DNA from 3 places in the Cobetia sp. PS-4MA genome. Region 3 is predicted to be linked to each of the others. Evidence: predicted binding sites of a transcription regulator. Region 3 holds the regulator's gene; each other region holds the start of a gene.
The links. Region 3 encodes FNR, which switches genes on or off when oxygen is low (the NO sensors DNR and NnrR bind a similar motif). Its sites were predicted from a motif close to TTGATNTANATCAA; they were not measured.

Region 1 (6,240 bases), 960 kb from region 3:
CAGCGCGTTGCGCAGGGTCGTGGTCAATCGTGCGAGGGTCTCATCGTTCTGCAGTTGGGCCGCATTGAGGCGCAGGCCGGGACTGACCGCCTTGAACAGGTAGCCGGGCAGAGTGGCGATGCCAGCCTCGAGCAGCTCGCGGTGCAGGCGGGAAAGGGCCGCGCCATCGAGTCCCGGCAGGCCGCACCACTGCAGATAGCCACCACTGACACCGGGCAGCCAGACCCCATCGCCGAGAGCAGAGGCTAGCGTCTCGCGCAGCAGTTGCAGGCGCTTCGCGTAGCAGCGGCGCATGCGGTGGACATGGCGCCCGTAATCGCCGCTGGCGATCAGTTCCGCGAGGGCGGCGTGCATCCATGGCATGTCGCCCATGCCATCGGCCCAGCGTGCGCGAATCAGCCCCTGCATGCCCAGCTCGGCGTCAGGCGTCACGCTTTCGGGCCGTGGGAGCCACACCCAGCCACAGCGTGCTCGCGGGTCGAGCGTCTTGGACAGCGATCCCACCGTGATCACGCCGGGTGCCTGTTCCGGTGATATTGTCTGTCCCAGTGGCGTTGTCTGCGCCGGTGACGGTGCCTGGCGCTGATGGAGGTCCATCAGCCAGGGCAGACGGGTGTCGAAGCTCAGTTCCGCGAAGGTGGCATTCTCGATGATCTGTACCCCGTGGCGTTGGGCCAGCTTGAGCAGGCGATCTCGATCCGCCAGGCTCAGCTGGCCACCCAGCGGGTTGTGGCAATCCGGTGAGACGATCAGCGCGTGGAGGGCGGCCTTGCCGTGTCGGTTCCCGGCCGTGGGCGGCATCTCTGGCCGCGTCTTGCCTGCACACGTCTGCCGCCTGTCCATCTGCCTTGCCTCTCCTTCCTCCAGCAGTCTGGCCAATGCCTCGATATCCAGTCCGCTTCCAGCATGTGTCGGCAGGGCAATGGCTTCGTGACCATTGGCTTCCACCGCCGCAAGCACACCGAAATAGCCGGGGGCCTCGATGCCGATGCGGCAGCGTCCCCGGCTTGCGCGCCATTGTCGGAGAATCAGCGACATGCCTTGCTGAGCCCCCTGACACAGCAACAGGGTGTCACCGTGACAGTGATGGCCATGGTGGCTGAGGTGAGAGGCGATAGCCTCGCGCAGGGCGGGGGAGCCCGGGGGCAGCGCGTAGGCGCTGGGGGATTCGGCGTGATGCTTGAGCTTCTGGCGCACCAGCCGATAGAGGCGCCGCACGGCGGGCGCATCCAGCTCGGGATGCGCCGCGCCCAGCGGGGCCAGCGCCGGGTCGCTGGCATGAGCCATGGCCTGCCAGGCCGGGTCATCGATGGCCAGTGACGGAGTGGCAAGAGGGGTGCAGCGTGACGGGGCGGCGTCGTGATCGCGGCTGGCGGAAGAGGGAGGCGCCGCTGCGGCCGCGACCTGAAATCCCCGGCGCGGGACAGCCACGAGGAAGCCGGCGGATTCCAGCTCGCCATAGGCGCGGATCACGCTGTTGAGCCCCAGCCCTGACAGGGCCGCCTGGCGGCGCAATGAGGGCAGCCGTTGTCCGGGGACGAGTTGCCCCGTCGCCATCTCGGCTTTCAAGCGCGTCGCCAGTTGTTGGTAGCGCGGCGCTGATGGGAGGTCTTGAGTGCCACTCATGCGAACTGTATCCCCTGAAAAAGCCATTCTCTGTATCTTGTATCCCCTGATGCCTTCGCGGCAAGCTCATGTCACATCACGCCGGCGATGCCTGACGCGCTCGGTGTGAGCGCTCCTCGGGACAGTGAGGTCCCGTCTCTCGTGCTCTGGAGTCAATCTGATGTGGATGCCGCTGACCTTCGTCTTCCTGTTCGCCACCGGGTTCATCGCCGCACGTTTCGGCACCCTGGATGCTGAGCCTTTCACGCTGCTGCTGGTGCGTAGCCTGCTGGTACTGCCGGTGCTGGGGCTGATCCTGTGGATACGCCGCAAGCCGCGCCAATGGGGGCAGCGCCATGACAAGCTGGCTCAGATGGGCATCGGCATGCTGTTGCACGGCGCCTATCTGGGTGGCGTGTTCGCGGCGGTCAAGGCCGGGCTGCCTGCGGGGCTGACGGCCTTGCTGGTCAGCCTGCACCCTCTGGTGACGGCGGCGCTGTCACTGCCGCTGTTCGGTATCCGTCTGGGCGCCAGGCAGTGGCTGGGGCTGGGGTGTGGCGCGATTGGCGTCAGTCTGGTGCTGGGGGCGGGCATGCTTCAGGGGGCAGGCGCCGCAAGCGCTACGCTCGAGTGGCCGATGATCGGCCTGCTGTGGTGTCTGGTGGCGCTCATCGGCGTGTCCAGCTCGACGCTGTGGCAGAAGCGTGTCGGTGGTCGGATGGGGCTGGTGGAGGGGCTGGTATTCCAGTATCTGGGAGCGGGCTGTGTCTTCCTCATCGCAGCCAGCAGCGTAGGTAGCTTCGCCTTCGACCCGACGCCTCGTCTGCTGCTGACCCTCGCCTGGCTGGTGATCGCCATCTCGGTGGGTGCCATCTGGTTGCTGATGCTGATGCTCGAACGTGGCGAGGCCCACCAGGTCGCACGTACCTTCTTCCTGGTGCCACCGTGTGCCGCGCTGATGGCCTGGTGGCTGTTCGATGAGCAGTGGACCGCCTTGATGGTGGTGGGAGCGGCGCTGGTCGTGCTGGGGCTGGTGCTGGATCGCCCCCGTCCGGGCAAGGTAGCCAGGGCGCCGGCTGACGACACGTCGCCGTCAGCGCCCGAGACGTCGGCACCGAGCAGCGGGCAGGCCGCCTCGCGCTGATTCGCCCTGAAAGCACAACGCCCCGCCGGCCCGTGATGGGCTGGCGGGGCGTTGTCGTCTGTGGCCAGTCAGATGCGCGACTCAGAAGCGATAGCTGATACCGGCCATGGTCACGATCGGGTCGATCTCGACCTTGTCGTTGACGCTGCCCGCCACGGTGACATCGGAATCGATATCCAGATACCAGGCAGCGACGTTGGCCGCCCAATGCTCATTGATGACCAGGTCGACACCGATCTGTGCGGCCGCGCCCCAGCTGTCATCCATCTCGAGCTTGGTGCCGTCATCGAGGGTTTCATCGGAGAAGTGGGTGTAATTGACGCCTGCACCGATATACGGCTGGATGCGGGAGTCGCGTCCACCGAGGGGGTAGTACTGCAGTGTCAGGGTCGGTGGCAGATGATCGACGGAGCCGGCCTTCTGGCCATTCAGCGGGATGTCATGCTCGAAATTCTGCGCGGCCAGCAGCTCGATCCCCAGGGTATCGGTGAAGCGATACCCCAGAGTGAAGGCGAAGGCGCTGTCATCATCGACGTCCACGTCGGCACCGATGGCATCGATGCGACCGTTGTCGCTCTTAGGCGAGACCTTGGCGACACCCGCACGCGTCCAGAACTGGCCGGCACCATAATCGAGGTTCTCGAGGCCTGAGTCAGTCGACGAGAACGGCGCAGCGACAGCCGACGTGGCAGTCAGCGTGAGTGCGGCCGTGATCGCCGCCATGCGCAGCGGGCGTGAAGAGGACCGGCAGAAGGAGAAGGGCAAGAAGGACTGTGCGGCTGACATGTTCGCTCCCGAAGTGACAGGGGGTGAGAAAGGAGATGTCAGTCTAGGAGCTCATGTCGACGAAAAATTGATCCATGACAAGGGTTTGCCGTCATGTCCGACAAGGGTCCGTCACACTTGATTCAAATCAAGTTCCGTCTGTCTCGCCGACTGTCCGCGCATGCAAGAACGCCGCAGGCCCTGAGGCCTGCGGCGTTCTTGTGCGTCGTCAATGAGGCAAGGGGAACACCCCTGATGCGTCATGGCTCGGCGCGGCTCGTCAGTGCGTGTTTCAGCACTTAGAAGCGGTAGGTGACACCGGCACCGACGGTGACCGGGTCCAGCTCGGTGTCGTTCACGTCCTGGCCGTTGATCTTGGTGTCGGCCTTGACGTCAGCGTAACGAGCGAAGCCATTGACGGCCCAGGATTCGTTGATGTTGAGGTCAACACCCAGCTCGGCAGCAGCGCCGTAGCTGTCGTCGATGTCCATGCTCTGGCCACCGGCAGACTCACCGGAGAAGTGGGTGTAGTTCAGGCCGACGCCAGCGTAAGGCTGAACGCGAGCTTCGGTACCGCCCAGCGGGTAGTACTGCAGCATCAGGTTGATCGGCATCTGATCGAAGCCACCGTCGCTGTTTTTCCAGTCGGTGCTGAATGCTTCAGTGGACTGCAGAGCAACTGCCAGGTTGTCGTGGAACATGTAGCCCACGGAGCCGGCGAAACCGGATTCATCCTTGGCGATCAGGCCATTGCCGTTGTTGCTCTTGCCGTCGACCTTGGCAACGCCGCCGCGCAGGAAGATGTCGCCCTTGCCGTAGGCCAGTGCAGATTGTGCACCCATTGCCATGGTGCCGGCGATGACGGTAGCAGTCAGGATCTTGATGGTTTTCATGTGATGTTCTCCTTGAAGCTTGTGGCCTCGGGGGCTTCCTGTCGGCGGTGCCTGGCGAACTCGGGGGATGTACCGAGTGTGGCAAGGCTGCCTTGTTCAGGGGACGAGATGAACTATAAAAAACACTGTTCTTTTTGGCAAGCATTTTTTTAGAACAATGTTTGAAAACATATTTGACGTCTTGTTAGCGGATGTTACCGATTATTTCAGAAAAGGTGCATGTCTCGAGGATGAGACTGGAGGTGGCGCAGGACAGCGACAGGGCCGTTCATTTTCACGACAGATTCATGAGACGTTGGTCGTAGGCGGCTCATGAGGTGAGCGCATGCTACGCAATGCGTGATGCGCCCACCAGTGTGGGAATTCAGCGACGCTTGCGCTGGGCACGTGCTTCAAGCTCGTTGAGCCATCGACTGACCTCGTCACTCTGCGCGGGACAGTCGAGGTAGACGGCCAGAAACTCTCGCCACTCCGCTGCCTGCCAGGCCTTGAGGCGGCGCCACAACACGTAGAGGTCGCGCTGGCACTCGTGACGGCGCAGCACGAAGCGTCGGGTCTTCTCCAGGTCGATGATGACGGCATCCATCTGTTCCTGCATGGCGCTGGCACCGTCGGCGGCGGGCTGTGGGCGGCTGAGGAACAGATGCTTGGGAAACAGGCAGCCGTGCATCATGCCGGCTTGATGAATCTGTCGCACGAGACGCGCGCTGGCAGTGATGACTTGCGTGCGTCGGGTATCGTCCAGCGCCGGCCAGCGTGCATGCCAGTGGTCGAGATCATCGCGGCCGTCGAGATCGAAGGTGATCAGGATGGCGCGCCACTCCTTGCCGGTGCGGCGCTCGCCATACCAGCCGGCATCCACCGAAGGAATGCCCAGCGCGTGATAGTGGCGGATGGCACGCCATTCGCGCGAGAAGGTCGGCTCGCCCAGTGGGCGTGACAGGCTGCGGCCCAGATGGTTGGTCTGGCGCTTGAGGTAGAGGCGATGTGTCTGGCCCTGCTCGTCCTCGAGAGTGAGCAGCGAGACCGTCGAGATGCCTCCGCGCTCACGGTTAGGGGCATCAACGTCCTGGGCGGCCACGTGCCACAGGGCCTCGAACCGGTTCAGGCCGTGGTAATCCAGCAGATTCCCCAGGGCGGGGTCACAGTAGTCGGCATGGCCACGGGGCGCCGTGGCACGTGGGCCCCGAGAGGCGCTGGACAGGGAGTGGCGGGAAAAGGAGGTCATGGCAAGTTCACGAGCGAAAGAGGGGAGGTGAGTCACGGGCAATCCCTGCCGCAGGACCCAGCGATGGATCGCCCTATGATAGTTAGCCTGCTGGTGAAGTGATAGTCGCTGATCGGCAACTCCTGTGTCTGCGCATTCAGCACGCGTCGCAGGATTGTCCGAGCCGTGCATGACCTCTGTCGTGCAGGCCCGTGCGCTGTGGCGTGTGGTGGAAGGTCGCAGGTGTCGTGCAGGTGCGCAGGAAGAGCGTTGAGAGGCCGCTGGCGGTCCACTGCGCGCCAGCCCAGCAATGATGCGGGCCATGGACGTTTTCGCTGTCAGCTCATGGGCTTGCGATCCCCGCAGGCGGCGCTTGCCGGAGTGCGGCTGCGACAACCTGTCATCTGGAGCCTGTCGCGAGAGGGCAGAGAATGTCCGACCAAGGTCTTGGTACCACGGTGCCATTGCCTGTGCGCTTGCCGGCGGGAGTCGGGGGGAGACTGCCCCCGACGTCGGTGGCAAGCGCATGCAGAGACGGCAGTCTGGCCGTTCGTCTTATCGCAAAGGGGTTAGACATGATCTCCGATACCGTAGTGGAGCTGTCGCGGTTCCAGTTTGGCATGACC
Region 2 (6,240 bases), 250 kb from region 3:
TTTTCTCCTCCCAAGGGATGAGACGGTTTCCGCCCATGGGCGCATGTCGCGGATGCCACAAGTGAACAAGACTGTGAGGGTCGCCTGATCAAGCAGTTCTTGATGCAGTCATTGATGCAGTCGTTGACGGTCAGGCGAGGGACAGGAGCGCCATCTCCTGTCCACGTGACTTACAACAACAGGTCGTCGATCACGAGCGCCACTCGTGAATCCGACCCACAGGAGTTCGCCATGATCTACGCCTCCCCGGGCAGCGCCGACGCGCTGGTCACGTTCAAGGACACCTACGGCAATTACATCGGCGGGCGTTTCGTCGAGCCGGTCAAGGGGGAATATTTCGACAATGTCAGTCCGGTGACGGGTGAGGTGTTCTGCCGTATCCCGCGCTCGAGTGCGGAAGACATCGATCTCGCGCTGGACGCCGCCCACAAGGCAGCCCCCGCCTGGGGCAAGACCTCGGTGCAGGAGCGCTCCAACATCCTGCTCAGGATCGCGGATCGCATCGAGCAGAATCTCGAGATGCTGGCGGTCGCCGAGACCTGGGACAACGGCAAGGCGGTGCGCGAGACGCTGAACGCCGATATCCCGCTGGCGGCGGATCACTTCCGCTACTTCGCCGGTTGCCTGCGCTCCCAGGAAGGCACCGCGGCGGACATCGATGCCAATACCGTCTCCTATCACTTCCACGAGCCGCTGGGGGTGGTGGGACAGATCATCCCGTGGAACTTCCCGATCCTGATGGCGGCCTGGAAGCTCGGCCCGGCGCTGGCGGCGGGCAACTGCGTGGTGCTCAAGCCGGCGGAACAGACCCCGGCCTCGATCCTGGTGCTGGCGGAACTGATCAATGACCTGCTGCCGGCAGGGGTGCTCAACATCGTCAACGGCTATGGCGCCGAGGCCGGGCAGGCACTGGCGACCAGCAAGCGCATCGCCAAGATCGCCTTCACCGGTTCCACCCCCGTGGGCTCGCACATCCTCAAGTGCGCCGCGGAGACCATCATTCCCTCCACGGTGGAGCTGGGCGGCAAGTCCCCCAACATCTACTTCGCCGACATCATGAATGCCGAGCCCGAGTTCATCGACAAGGCTGCCGAAGGGCTGGTGCTGGCGTTCTTCAATCAGGGCGAGGTGTGCACCTGCCCGTCACGCGCTCTGATCCAGGAAAGCATCTACGACGACTTCATGGCCCGTGTGATGGAGCGCGTGAAGACCATCAAGCGCGGCAATCCGCTGGATACCGACGTGCAGGTCGGCGCCCAGGCCTCCCGCGAGCAGTTCGACAAGATCATGTCCTACATGGATATCGCCCGTGAGGAGGGTGCCGAGGTGCTCACCGGCGGCAGCAGCGAGCAGCTGGAGAACGAGCTGGCCAACGGCTATTACATCCAGCCGACCCTGCTGAAGGGCCACAACGCGATGCGTGTCTTCCAGGAGGAGATCTTCGGGCCGGTGGTGGCCGTCACCACCTTCCGTGACGAGGCTGAGGCGCTGGCCATCGCCAATGACACCGAATTCGGTCTCGGCGCCGGTGTCTGGAGTCGCGACATGAACGTCGCCTTCCGCATGGGGCGCGGTATCCAGGCCGGTCGCGTGTGGACCAACTGCTATCACCAGTATCCCGCCCATGCCGCCTTCGGTGGCTACAAGAAATCCGGTGTCGGTCGCGAGACCCACAAGATGGCACTGGAACACTACCAGCAGACCAAGAACCTGCTGGTCAGCTACGACATCAATCCACTCGGCTTCTTCTAGGCCTGACCGTCAGCGCCACCAAGGCTAGTGGCGCTGAATCCACCTCCCGCGATGCCTCCTCGAGGAATTCCTCTCGATGCCCGCGCCAGATCCGACTTGCTTGATCTGGCGCAGGGCAGGGAGCACCGCGTCTGGTTTCAATGAAGAGGCAGGTCCGGGGCGTGCGCGAACACTGGCCCTCGCTCACGACCGGACGGGATCGCACTCTCCGCCTGATCTCTGGCTCGCCTTTCCAAGGTTCGTCTTTCGACAATGAATGAGGAGTCCATCATGGATAACAGCATGAAAGCCGCCGTGGTACGTGAATTCGGTGCACCGCTGGTGATCGAGGAAGTCGCGGTACCGCGACCGGGGCGTGGCGAGATTCTGGTCGAGGTCGCCGCCTCCGGGGTCTGTCATACCGACCTGCACGCCGCGCATGGCGACTGGCCGGTGAAGCCCAACCCACCGTTCATCCCGGGACATGAGGGAGTGGGGACCATCGCGGCGGTGGGCGAGGGTGTGACCCACGTCAAGGAAGGCGACCGGGTCGGGGTGCCCTGGCTCTACTCGGCCTGTGGCCATTGCGAGCACTGTCTGGGCGGTTGGGAGACGCTGTGCGAGAGCCAGCAGAACACCGGCTATTCGGTGAATGGCGGCTTTGCCCAGTACACGCTGGCGGATGCCGGCTACGTGGGGCGTCTGCCGGACAGCGTGGGCTTCGTGGAGATCGCGCCGGTACTGTGTGCCGGGGTCACGGTCTACAAGGGGCTCAAGATGACCGACACTCGTCCCGGTCAGTGGGTGGTGATCTCGGGGATCGGCGGGTTGGGTCACATGGCGGTGCAGTACGCCCGCGCCATGGGCCTGAACGTGGCGGCGGTAGATGTCGATGATGCCAAGCTGGATCTGGCCCGCCGTCTGGGGGCCACCGTGACCGTCAATGCCATGAAGGAAGATCCGGCAGCCGTCATCAAGCGCGAGATCGGCGGCGCGCACGGCGCACTGGTGACGGCGGTGTCGCCCAAGGCCTTCGATCAGGCCCAGAACATGCTGCGCCGTGGCGGTACCCTGGTGCTCAACGGCCTGCCGCCGGGTGACTTCCCGCTGCCGATCTTCTCCACGGTGCTCAACGGCATCACGGTGCGTGGCTCCATCGTCGGCACGCGTCAGGACCTGCAGGAGGCGCTGGACTTCGCCGCGGAAGGCAAGGTCGCGGCCACCGTTCAGACCGGCAGGCTCGAGGACATCAATGACATCTTCGGGCGCATGATCGACGGCAAGATCGAGGGGCGCATCGTGCTCGACATGAAGTCTTGAGGCGTTCACTGTCCTGAACTTGAACTCTCTCCATCGACGACAGGTCTGCTGGATTCGGCAGGATTCGGCAGGTGGCAGGAGACCAGACACGACAACGCCAGCCCTCGGGCTGGCGTTGTCGTGTCTGGCATGGCCGTGTGCGTCAACTCTCACGCGGTCACTTCAAGGAGCTCTCCATGACGAGTTCGGGCTTCTGCTCATACCGTGCCGAATTTCTCGTTCTCGCCCATGTCCGGGGTGTGGTCCTTGTCGAGGTTGGCGCGCGCAATCTCATAGAGTTGATACGCCTTGCTCTCCTTGGCCTTCCAGTGCTCACCGGATTGCACCTTGACCTCCAGCAGAGTGACATCGGGGTCATCCTTGCCTTCCGGGAACCAGGCGGCCACGAACGGATTCCAGAACTTGTCGATCAGGCCCTGATCGCGGTGCAGATTGGCATGACCGCTCAGCGACACATAGACGCCATCATCCTGATCGGAAAAGCTCAGGCAGACCTCGCTGTCCTTCTTTGCTTCAAACACCTTCTCGGCACTGGCTCGCGTGAAGAACCACAGGGTGCCGTCGTAGTCATCCTGCACCAGATGCATCGGGCGGGCATGTGGCATGCCGTCACCCTGCGTCACCAACATGCCGACCTTCACATCCTTGATCAGCTTCCAGATCTTCTGCTTGTGCTCCGGGCTCGACATCGTGTGTCACTCCTTTGCCTCATGCGAATGAAAATCCGGCTGGCTAGCCGTTGAACAAGACCTTGGAGCGACACCCCATAACTTCAAGGGATGATGGTGAAGCTTTCACTTGATGAGTCAGCACTTTATGAATAAAAGCTTGATAAATCAGAGCTTGATGAATCAGAGCTTGATCAATCGGGGCTTGATTCAGGCGCCCGGGCGGCTCACTGCGCTGCCGGTGCCTGCCAGGCCTCGCTGCCCCATAGCGGCACGCTGCTCAGCGCATGCTTGAAGCTGCCGCTGGTTTCCTTGGTGCTGTAGGCGATGTAGAGCAGGCTCTGTGAGTCACGGTCCAGAATACGCCGGATCTTGAGGCTCTTGAGCAGCACGCTCTTGGACTTGCGATAGACCTCCTCGCCACTCTTGGAGGTGTCGATGTCGGCGAGCATCGCCGGGGTGATCGGGCCGGTCTGGCGGCAGGCGATGCTCATGTCGGAGGGGTCGGAGAAATCGAGATTCGCCTCGATGTTGCTCAGGTGACAGGTCACGCCCGGCACCTTGGGGTCGATCAGGCTCTCGATCTTGATGTCCTTGGTGGTGAACAGGCCCAGCGAGACATCCCCGACCTCATTGTCGTCACAGCCGACCAGCAGCAGGCCAGAGGCGATCACGCCCAGCAGGGCGGCACGAGGGGATAGGCGGCGCAGTCGAGTCATGGGGTCATCCTTGAGTCAGTGGGTAAGGCGAAGTCGGCAAGGCGATGATAGCGTGTCGGGCGACGTCCGAGCCTCACTCATCGCCGAAGACGTGCAGATTCAGCGGGTGGGAGCTGCCCAGCCACATCACGCCCTGGGTGTGATCGAAGAGATCATCACCGGTGCCGGCATGCACGAAGATGTCCAGCGTGCCGCGATTGAGCGCCAGCCACGGGATGATGCGCCCGAAGTCTTCGGGAGCGAAGGACAGCTGACAGCTCCACAGCGGGTGCGGGCCTACCGGTTGCTCATGGAAGCGACCGACGCGCAGCGGGAAGTGCTGCTCGGCCTGGGCCGCCAGCTCGTGAGCGGCGGCCAGACTCTGCTCATCGGTGTAGTAGAGATGTGCGTGGTAGTAGTGGATCTGCGGTGTCATGGCGTTGCCCCGGTCATTCTCGAATGTCTGTCTGAAAGCGTGGCCCAGAAGGTCATGCTGGCTGGCGGCAGAGGTCGCCAGGCGTGATGGCGCGCGGACATCAGCCCCAGGCCTTGTAGATCAGCTGTACGCCGACCAGTGCCATCGCGAGGATGATCAGGCGGAAGAACAGCCTCTCGTTGACGCGGGATTGCAGCCACAGGCCGCTCCTGACACCTGCCCAGGCCACCGGCACCAGCAGCAGCGAGGTGGACAGACTGGTGAGGTTGACCTCGCCCAGCGCCACGTAGGGGCCCAGCTTCATCAGATTCATGCCTGCGAAGATGATCACCGTGGTGGCGATGAAGGTCTCCTTGGGATGCTGACGCGGAATCATGTACAGGTTGTAGGGCGGGGCGCCGGCGTGGGCGAAGAAACTGGTGAAGCCGGCCGTGGCACCGGCAGGAATGGCCAGCCAGCGCGGCAGCGGATTCCTCGCGGTGGGCTTGAACAGCATGTAGGCGGCGAACAGCAGCGAGATGACGCCCAGCAAGCCACGAATCATGTTCTCGTTCAGCTCATCGAACAGCACCACGCCCACCGCGATGCCGATGGCGGCGCTGGGCAGGATGATGCGCACCTCCGACCACAGCTGCTTGCCCCACCAGGCGCGAGCGCTGAGAAAGTCCATCACGATCAACAGCGGCAGCAGGATGCCGGCCGCTTCCAGCGGACCGATGGCGAGCGCCATCAGCGGCACGGAAAGCGAGCCGAACCCGCCGGCGAAGCCGCCCTTGGAGATGCCGGTCAGGTAGGTCGAGAAGACGATCACGCTCCAGGCCAGGGCGGAGTAATCGGGCAGGGTCAGCAGAGAGTCGAGAAGATCGGTCACGGGCAGCTCTTGTCAGTGGCAGTCAGGACGAGGCCGAGGCGTGTCATTCTCGCCATGTCGCTCCCGTCATATCGTGCTCGCCATGTCGTGGTCAGGTGTCGTCACGCCGTCGGCGTCATGCCATTGTTGAACAATTCCGTCCGGTCTTCATCCCGACACGCTGCAATGAAGTCTTTCCCTTGACGCACCAATGCGCTAAAAGGCGCATGTCGCACAGTGTTTTCTTTCGAGACACTGGGCGAGCAGCCTGATCTGGCAGGAGCTGTCACGACGCCTGTCGCTCGTTGGTCGAACAATCTCTGAGGTGGCGATGTCACGCGCTCCATTTGAAATCAGCGGTACCCGCATCGCGCCGGGAACGCGGGCCCAGGTCGATGTGCCTGTCGCCAAGCTCTACACCCACGCGCCGTTGCATATCCCCGTCGAGGTGGTGCATGGCCGTCAGCCCGGCCCGGTGCTGCTGGTGTGTGGTGCCATCCATGGCGACGAGATCAACGGTGTCGAGATCGTGCGTCG
Region 3 (6,240 bases):
CGCATTGACGGCACCCCTCAGCCGGACAGGCCGCTGCCGCTGGTCTGGAGTCTGCTGTTTCTGCTCACACTGCTGGTCAGCATGGGGCAGATCGTCATGTCCTTGAGTGGATGATGTCACCTGGCTCTCCCGAGTCGGATGAGGCAGGGCGTCGCAACCTGCCCCTTCGGGAGGTTCTGCGTCTAGAGTCATGCAGGACATCACGACAAAATCAGAATTATCTAATATAATGCGCGCGATTCACGGAGCACTTCACATCCCGCCCCACAGGACGGGGACCCGTTCTGGGAAGTGCGCCTGACAGGTATCATTGACGGACAGCACCGACAGGCAGCAGCGACTCAGTCCATGAGGATGCTGCCTCTCCGTACAGGACCATGGAATCGCCCTGTACCAGGTGTCGCACCCGGACACCCCCACCCGAAACCCGCTCCCCACGAGTTTCGGCGTAATGCCCCAGGAGAGTCACCATGACGGCCCAGACAACGGCATCCCATCGATTGCGTGCGCATGAAGCACGCTGTCAGACCTGCTCGCTCAGCTCACTGTGTCTGCCGCTGGCACTGAACATGGAAGCCATCGACCAGTTCGACTCCATCATTCGGCGCCGCGCGCCGCTCAGAAAGGGCGAGGTTCTCTTCACCCAGGGCGAGCCCTTCGACTGCGTCTTCACGGTGCGCTCAGGCAGCCTGAAACAGATCAACACCGAGAACAGTGGCACGGAGCAGCTCACCGGTTTCTTCCTGCCCAGCGAGCTGGCTGGACTGGATGCCATCGACAGCAATGCCTACCCCGGCAGCGCCGTGGCACTCGAGACCACGACCGTGTGCGAGATTCCCTTCGATCGCCTCGATGCGCTTTCCGCCCAACTGCCGGAACTGCGCACCCAGCTGTTCAAGAGCCTGAGCAAGGAGCTGCATGAGGATCGTCGGATGATGATGCTGCTGTCGCGCAAGACGGCAGATGAGCGTCTGGCCAGCTTCCTGGTCAACCTCTCTCAGCGCTTCCGTCGCCGCGGCTATTCGCCATACAGTTTCCGTCTTTCCATGTCCCGCGCCGACATCGGCAATTACCTGGGACTGGCCGTGGAAACCATCAGCCGTATCCTGACGCGTTTCCAGGCTCAGGGGCTGGTGGATATCCAGGCCCGCGAGGTCCATATCCTGCACCTGGATGGCCTGATCGAGCTGGCAGAAGGAGAGTGTCAGGGCGGTCGCTGAACGCCCGTGATGCCATCTCTCTCACCACGAAGGCCCGCCACATCCTCATGTGGCGGGCCTTCGTGTTTTCCAGACAGCGCCAGGCGGCTCGGAGACGCTCAGCGATTCTGCAGACGGTTGTAATCCAGCAACCCGGCCTCGACGGGACGATCCGCATAATTGGCACGCAGCACGCTGTCCGAGAACTGCCAGAAGCGTGGGTCGGTGCGCCGCACTCCGATATCGGCCATCAGCTGTCGATAATCCGCCTCATCCTTGAGCACGGCGACCCGCCGTGCCAATCCCTGCAGCGACTCGGGTGTCAGATGCCAGAAGGCGTTCGGATAATCCCCGGCCACGCCGCGCAGCACATCCAGCGTATCGCGCTCAGGACGCCGATTGGCTTCCTCATCGAACAGACTGGTGATGTTGGCATGAGCCGAGTTGCGCAGCACGCTGAACAACTGTGGGTGCTCGCTTCCCTCCCGTTCCAGCGCAATGATGGTGACTTCCGGCAGCAGGCTGGCCGCCAGACCACTCACCTCGCTCAAGGCCTTCAATTCGCGGCGCACGGCATCATCCTCCAGCGTTTCCAGGCTACGCTCGTGGACAAGTTCCGGCGCCAGGCGCTCGCGCAGGCGGCGCATCAACCCAATGCGCGCCTTCTCCGGTGAGGAAAGCTCTCCCGGTGTCCAGACGATATCGCTCGGGGCATCAAACTGGGGCGGCTTCTTGAACAGCAGCTTTTCCAGCCCAGAATCCACATCCTGATACCAGCTGTCATGCACTGCCTGACGCTCGCCGGCAGGCAGAAGCGCCAGCAGGTTGTTCTCGCCTTCCATGCGCAGGAAGTCCATGTACAGGCGCGTGGTCAGCTGGTGGCCGAGGTTGCCATAGACATCGAAGCCGGCCACCAGCAGGTAATGGATGCGCTCAAGCATCGGGTAATCGATCACCCAGGCCGTCTTGGGCACATTGCCGACCAGCCCTTTCATCACGGCGGCATTGTCAAAGTGACGATAGACCGTCAGGGCGGCATTGGGGTTGTGATCGCCACCCTCGCCGCCTTGCCAGCCGCTGCCGTCCCACAACAGCTGCATGTCCAGACGCAGATTGCCGTCCTCGTAGGCCTGCATCATCAGCTTTTGCTTGGCCTGCAGATAGGCCTGCTGCTTGCGCTCGAACTTGATCCACGAGGAGATGGGCAATGCATTGCTGCTCTGCTCGGCAGGCAGGCTGAGATTCTCGCCCTCCCGTGCCAGGGTGCGCTCGACCTGCGGCAGGCTGAACAGTGATGGATCGGTGAAACTGACCCAGAAGTGGTCATTGATGACGTCCACGGCCACCTGGCCACGACAGACCGGCCCCTTGATGAAGCCCATGATGGTGTTCTGCGATTCATCCAGCATGAAGCGGTAACGTGACTCGGCAGGGATCGCCTCGAACGTCAGGAAGGGATTGGACGCCGTCTTGAGGTCATAGCCAGGCAGGTCATCCACCGTATAGTCCGGCGCGAGGAACAGCGACTGCCAGCGCTCCAGGCGCGCGTCACTCAGCGAATAGGGCAGATGATTCTTGGCCAGGATCGTCGAGCGCTCCTGCCATAGACGGTAATAGACGCGAGGGCGCCCGGCCTCGTCATGCGGCATGACGTCACGACCATCTCCGGGATAGGCGGCGTAGGGAGCGTCATAGGGGCGGCGCGAGGAGATGCGCTGGATGGGCTCGCCGGGCGGCGTGCTGGAGCGCACCAGCGAGAAGAAGATCGGCCGGCCATTGGCCCCCTTCGCTTCCGGGAAATACAGGTGGGTCAGGAAGAGGTGCTCGTAGATGTAGCGACTCATCAGCCGCTGCTTGAGGCTGTCACCATTGAGGAAGGCTTCCACCTGCTGAATCCGTGGCACCAGGACCTCAGACACCGGGCGCACCTCGGTCATCGGCGAGCCCTGCGCCAACCAGTTGACCAGCGTACGGTGCTCCTCATCACTGATCTGCGGCAGCGCATACGGCATGCCCCAGTCCGGATGATCTTCCGCGAAGGCATCATAGCGCTCGATGGGCGCGCACACCTGACTGCGATTGAGCGACAGATCGAAGCGGTCTTCCGGCAGCAGGCCTTCCTCCGTCACCGGCAGGGGTTGCTTGCGCTTCTGGCTCAGCGAGCGGAACAGCACACTGCCTTCCAGATTGGCGAGTGCTGAGTCGTTGCGCTCGTTGAGCACCGGCGAGAAGTTCATGTCACGCCATTCAGCGGTGCTGTCGGCATCCTCGAACAGACGCGTCAGATTGGCCGCCAGCAAGCGGGTGCCGTCATAGACAGGAGCGGGATTGATACCGCGGTCGATCCCGGCCGCCGAGGACATCTTGAGCTGGCACGGGGCGTCATAGCAGCCATGGCAGACCACGCAACGCGTCTCGAGGATCGGCTTGACCTCATCTTCCCAATGCCTCCCCGCCAGACTATCGCCGGACACGACGCGATCGCGTGGCTCGGGCGTCCCGAAACGCGCATCCAGCTGATGCACGGTGACGGCGCTACATCCTCCCAGCAACAGGATGACGAGGATGCTCCAGCGCCAGCGCGGGGTATGCCACAGGCGTCGAAGGGAGTTCAGCATGCAAGGCTCCATAAGCAGAGTACGAGACCGATGGACGGATCGGCCATGAGGCAGGCAGGGCCCGCTGCACACTGCTTCGACAGAGCACAGAAGACATGACAGGCACACAGTATGCCACGAGCAGAATAGCGTCTTTCAGAGGGTTTTCGCGCTCCCGGTCAAATTCTCGAGCCGCGGTGCATCCACCTTCACGCCGGCGACGTAAGACTCAATGACCCGGCAACGAGACCTGACTGGCCGGGTGGATATCTGCATCGAACCTTGCTCAACAACCAGAAAAAACGGGCTCGCCCGAAAGGAAACCATCATGACCATGAAGAAGACCGTGACTGCCGCCACCTTTGCCGCTGCTGCCGCTGCACTGTTCTCCACCGCCGCCCTGACCTCCATGTCCGTGCAGGCGGCTGACAACGCCGTGAAGTGCTCCGGCATCAACTCCTGCAAGGGCACCTCCGAGTGCGCCACCGCCACCAGCGCCTGCAAGGGCCACAATGCCTGCAAGGGTCAGGGCTGGTCCTACACCGCAAGTGCCGAATCCTGTGTCGGCGCTGGCGGCGAAGTCATCTCCGGCAAGAGCTGAGCACTCGAGATGAGGGCACCGTCACCCAGGTAACGGTGTCGCCAGGAGTCCCTGGACGCAACGGGAGGACGGCATGCCGTCCTCCCGTTGTTGCATCAGGTCTACACTGCCAATGCAGGCACTGCCTGCCATGCCATGGAAAAGGAGTCACTCATGACGACAGCTTCCCGGAGTCACCAGCCTGCCACTGCCACCTCGGGTGCCGGTCAAGGGCTAGGGCTACGTCCTGAGTACTACCACGAGATTCTGACGACACTGCCGGATATCGATTGGTTCGAGGCCATCAGCGAGAACTACATGGGCCCCGGATTCATCGACTCCGACGGCGTCAGTGCCGGCGGCAAGCCGCTGCACTTTCTTGAGCGAGTCCGCGAGCACTATCCCATCGCCCTGCATGGCGTCTCGCTATCCATCGGTGGCAGCAATCCCATCGACACCCGCTATCTGCGCGAGCTGCGCGCACTGTGTGAGCGCATCGAACCGATGTGGGTCTCCGATCACCTGTGCTGGACCCGCACCGGCGCGCATCAATTCCATGACCTGCTGCCTCTGCCCTATACCGAGGCCACCATCACGCACCTGGCCGAGCGCATCGACCAGGTCCAGAACGCGCTCGGGCGCCAGCTAGTGCTGGAAAACGTCTCCAGCTACCTGACCTGGCAGCCCGACGAGATGAGCGAATGGGAGTTTCTGGCCGAGGTCAGCCGCCGTGCCGATTGCCTGATCCTGCTCGACCTGAACAACGTCATCGTCTCCAGCCACAATCATGACTTCGATCCGCTGGCCTATCTGGATGCCATGCCGGCGGAGCGTGTCTGGCAGCACCATCTCGCCGGGCACATCAGGCAGGACGTGTCTGGCGGTGAGCTGTGCATCGACACCCACGACCAACCCGTCCCGGATGCCGTGTGGTCGCTGTATGACGCCGCACGCGAGCGCTTCGGCGATGTTGCCACCATGATCGAGCGCGATGACAACTTCCCGCCATGGTCGGAACTGATGGAAGAATATGCCGAGCTGCGTCGCCGCAGTGGTCGCCCGCTGGCCGACGATCAACCGACCCGGACTGTCGCGGCGGCAATGAATGGGGGGCTGCACGCATGACGCATGCATCGACCACAGCGACGACAGCATCACAGTTCGATCGCCGCGCCTTGACCCAGCTTCAGGACGCCACCGCCGCCTATCTGGTCGCGCCGTCACCCGACACCCGCAGCATCGCGGCACAGGCTGTCATCAGCGATGAGCTGGCCAGTGCCGAGGAGCGCCTTGGCATCTATGCCACGGCTTACCGCCTGCGCCTGTTCGATGTCTTCGGCGGTGATTTCGAGGCCGTGCACACCTTGATTGGCGATGATGCCTTCGGCTTGCTGTGTCGCGAGTACCTCAATGCCCATCCGCCGAGCCACTACTCGATCCGCTGGGCAGGCCAGCACTTTCCGGCCTTCGTGGCCGCGCGCGAACCCCGGCGTTCGCTGGTCACCGAGATGGCGGCCTTCGAATGGGCACTGGGGCTGGCACTGGATGCCGAGGAGATCGCGCCGCTCAGCGTCGAGACCCTGCAAGGGCTCGCCCCGCAAGACTGGCCGACGCTGAGACTGGCAGCCCATCCGTCACTGCATCACTTCGCCTTTCATTTCGATACGCCGGCCATCTGGAAATCCATCGACAATGACGAGCCGCCACGTGCGCCGGTCGAGAGCGACATCCCCACGCCATGGATCGTCTGGCGTCAGCCCACCGAGGGCGCACCCGAGGTGCACTATCGCTCTCTCGAGCCATTGGAAGCGCTGGTGCTCAACGCCATTCTCTCTGCCGGTGATGACGGCCTGAGCTTCGCCTC

Region 1: AC26AR_RS05435 (OmpW/AlkL family protein) is a predicted target of FNR. The motif match lies at 3,653-3,666, and genes of this name have one in related genera.
Region 2: adhP (alcohol dehydrogenase AdhP) is a predicted target of FNR. The motif match lies at 1,853-1,866, and genes of this name have one in related genera.

The regions. Positions count from the first base shown of each region.
Region 1 is NZ_CM173107.1:1,264,895-1,271,134, forward strand. It holds gene AC26AR_RS05425 (aminotransferase-like domain-containing protein) at 1-1,626, opposite strand, end outside; gene AC26AR_RS05430 (DMT family transporter) at 1,787-2,749, shown strand; gene AC26AR_RS05435 (OmpW/AlkL family protein) at 2,831-3,535, opposite strand; gene AC26AR_RS05440 (OmpW/AlkL family protein) at 3,814-4,407, opposite strand; gene AC26AR_RS05445 (lipopolysaccharide kinase InaA family protein) at 4,772-5,635, opposite strand; gene AC26AR_RS05450 (cytochrome ubiquinol oxidase subunit I) at 6,190-6,240, shown strand, end outside.
Region 2 is NZ_CM173107.1:558,542-564,781, forward strand. It holds gene exaC (acetaldehyde dehydrogenase ExaC) at 232-1,752, shown strand; gene adhP (alcohol dehydrogenase AdhP) at 2,023-3,051, shown strand; gene AC26AR_RS02440 (pyridoxamine 5'-phosphate oxidase family protein) at 3,249-3,740, opposite strand; gene AC26AR_RS02445 (CreA family protein) at 3,947-4,438, opposite strand; gene AC26AR_RS02450 (DOPA 4,5-dioxygenase family protein) at 4,512-4,853, opposite strand; gene AC26AR_RS02455 (sulfite exporter TauE/SafE family protein) at 4,954-5,724, opposite strand; gene AC26AR_RS02460 (succinylglutamate desuccinylase/aspartoacylase family protein) at 6,035-6,240, shown strand, end outside.
Region 3 is NZ_CM173107.1:307,656-313,895, reverse strand. It holds gene AC26AR_RS01435 (hypothetical protein) at 1-114, shown strand, start outside; gene fnr (fumarate/nitrate reduction transcriptional regulator Fnr) at 471-1,220, shown strand; gene AC26AR_RS01425 (fatty acid cis/trans isomerase) at 1,319-3,817, opposite strand; gene bufA2 (BufA2 family periplasmic bufferin-type metallophore) at 4,125-4,397, shown strand; gene bufB (MNIO family bufferin maturase) at 4,551-5,501, shown strand; gene AC26AR_RS01410 (DNA-binding domain-containing protein) at 5,498-6,240, shown strand, end outside.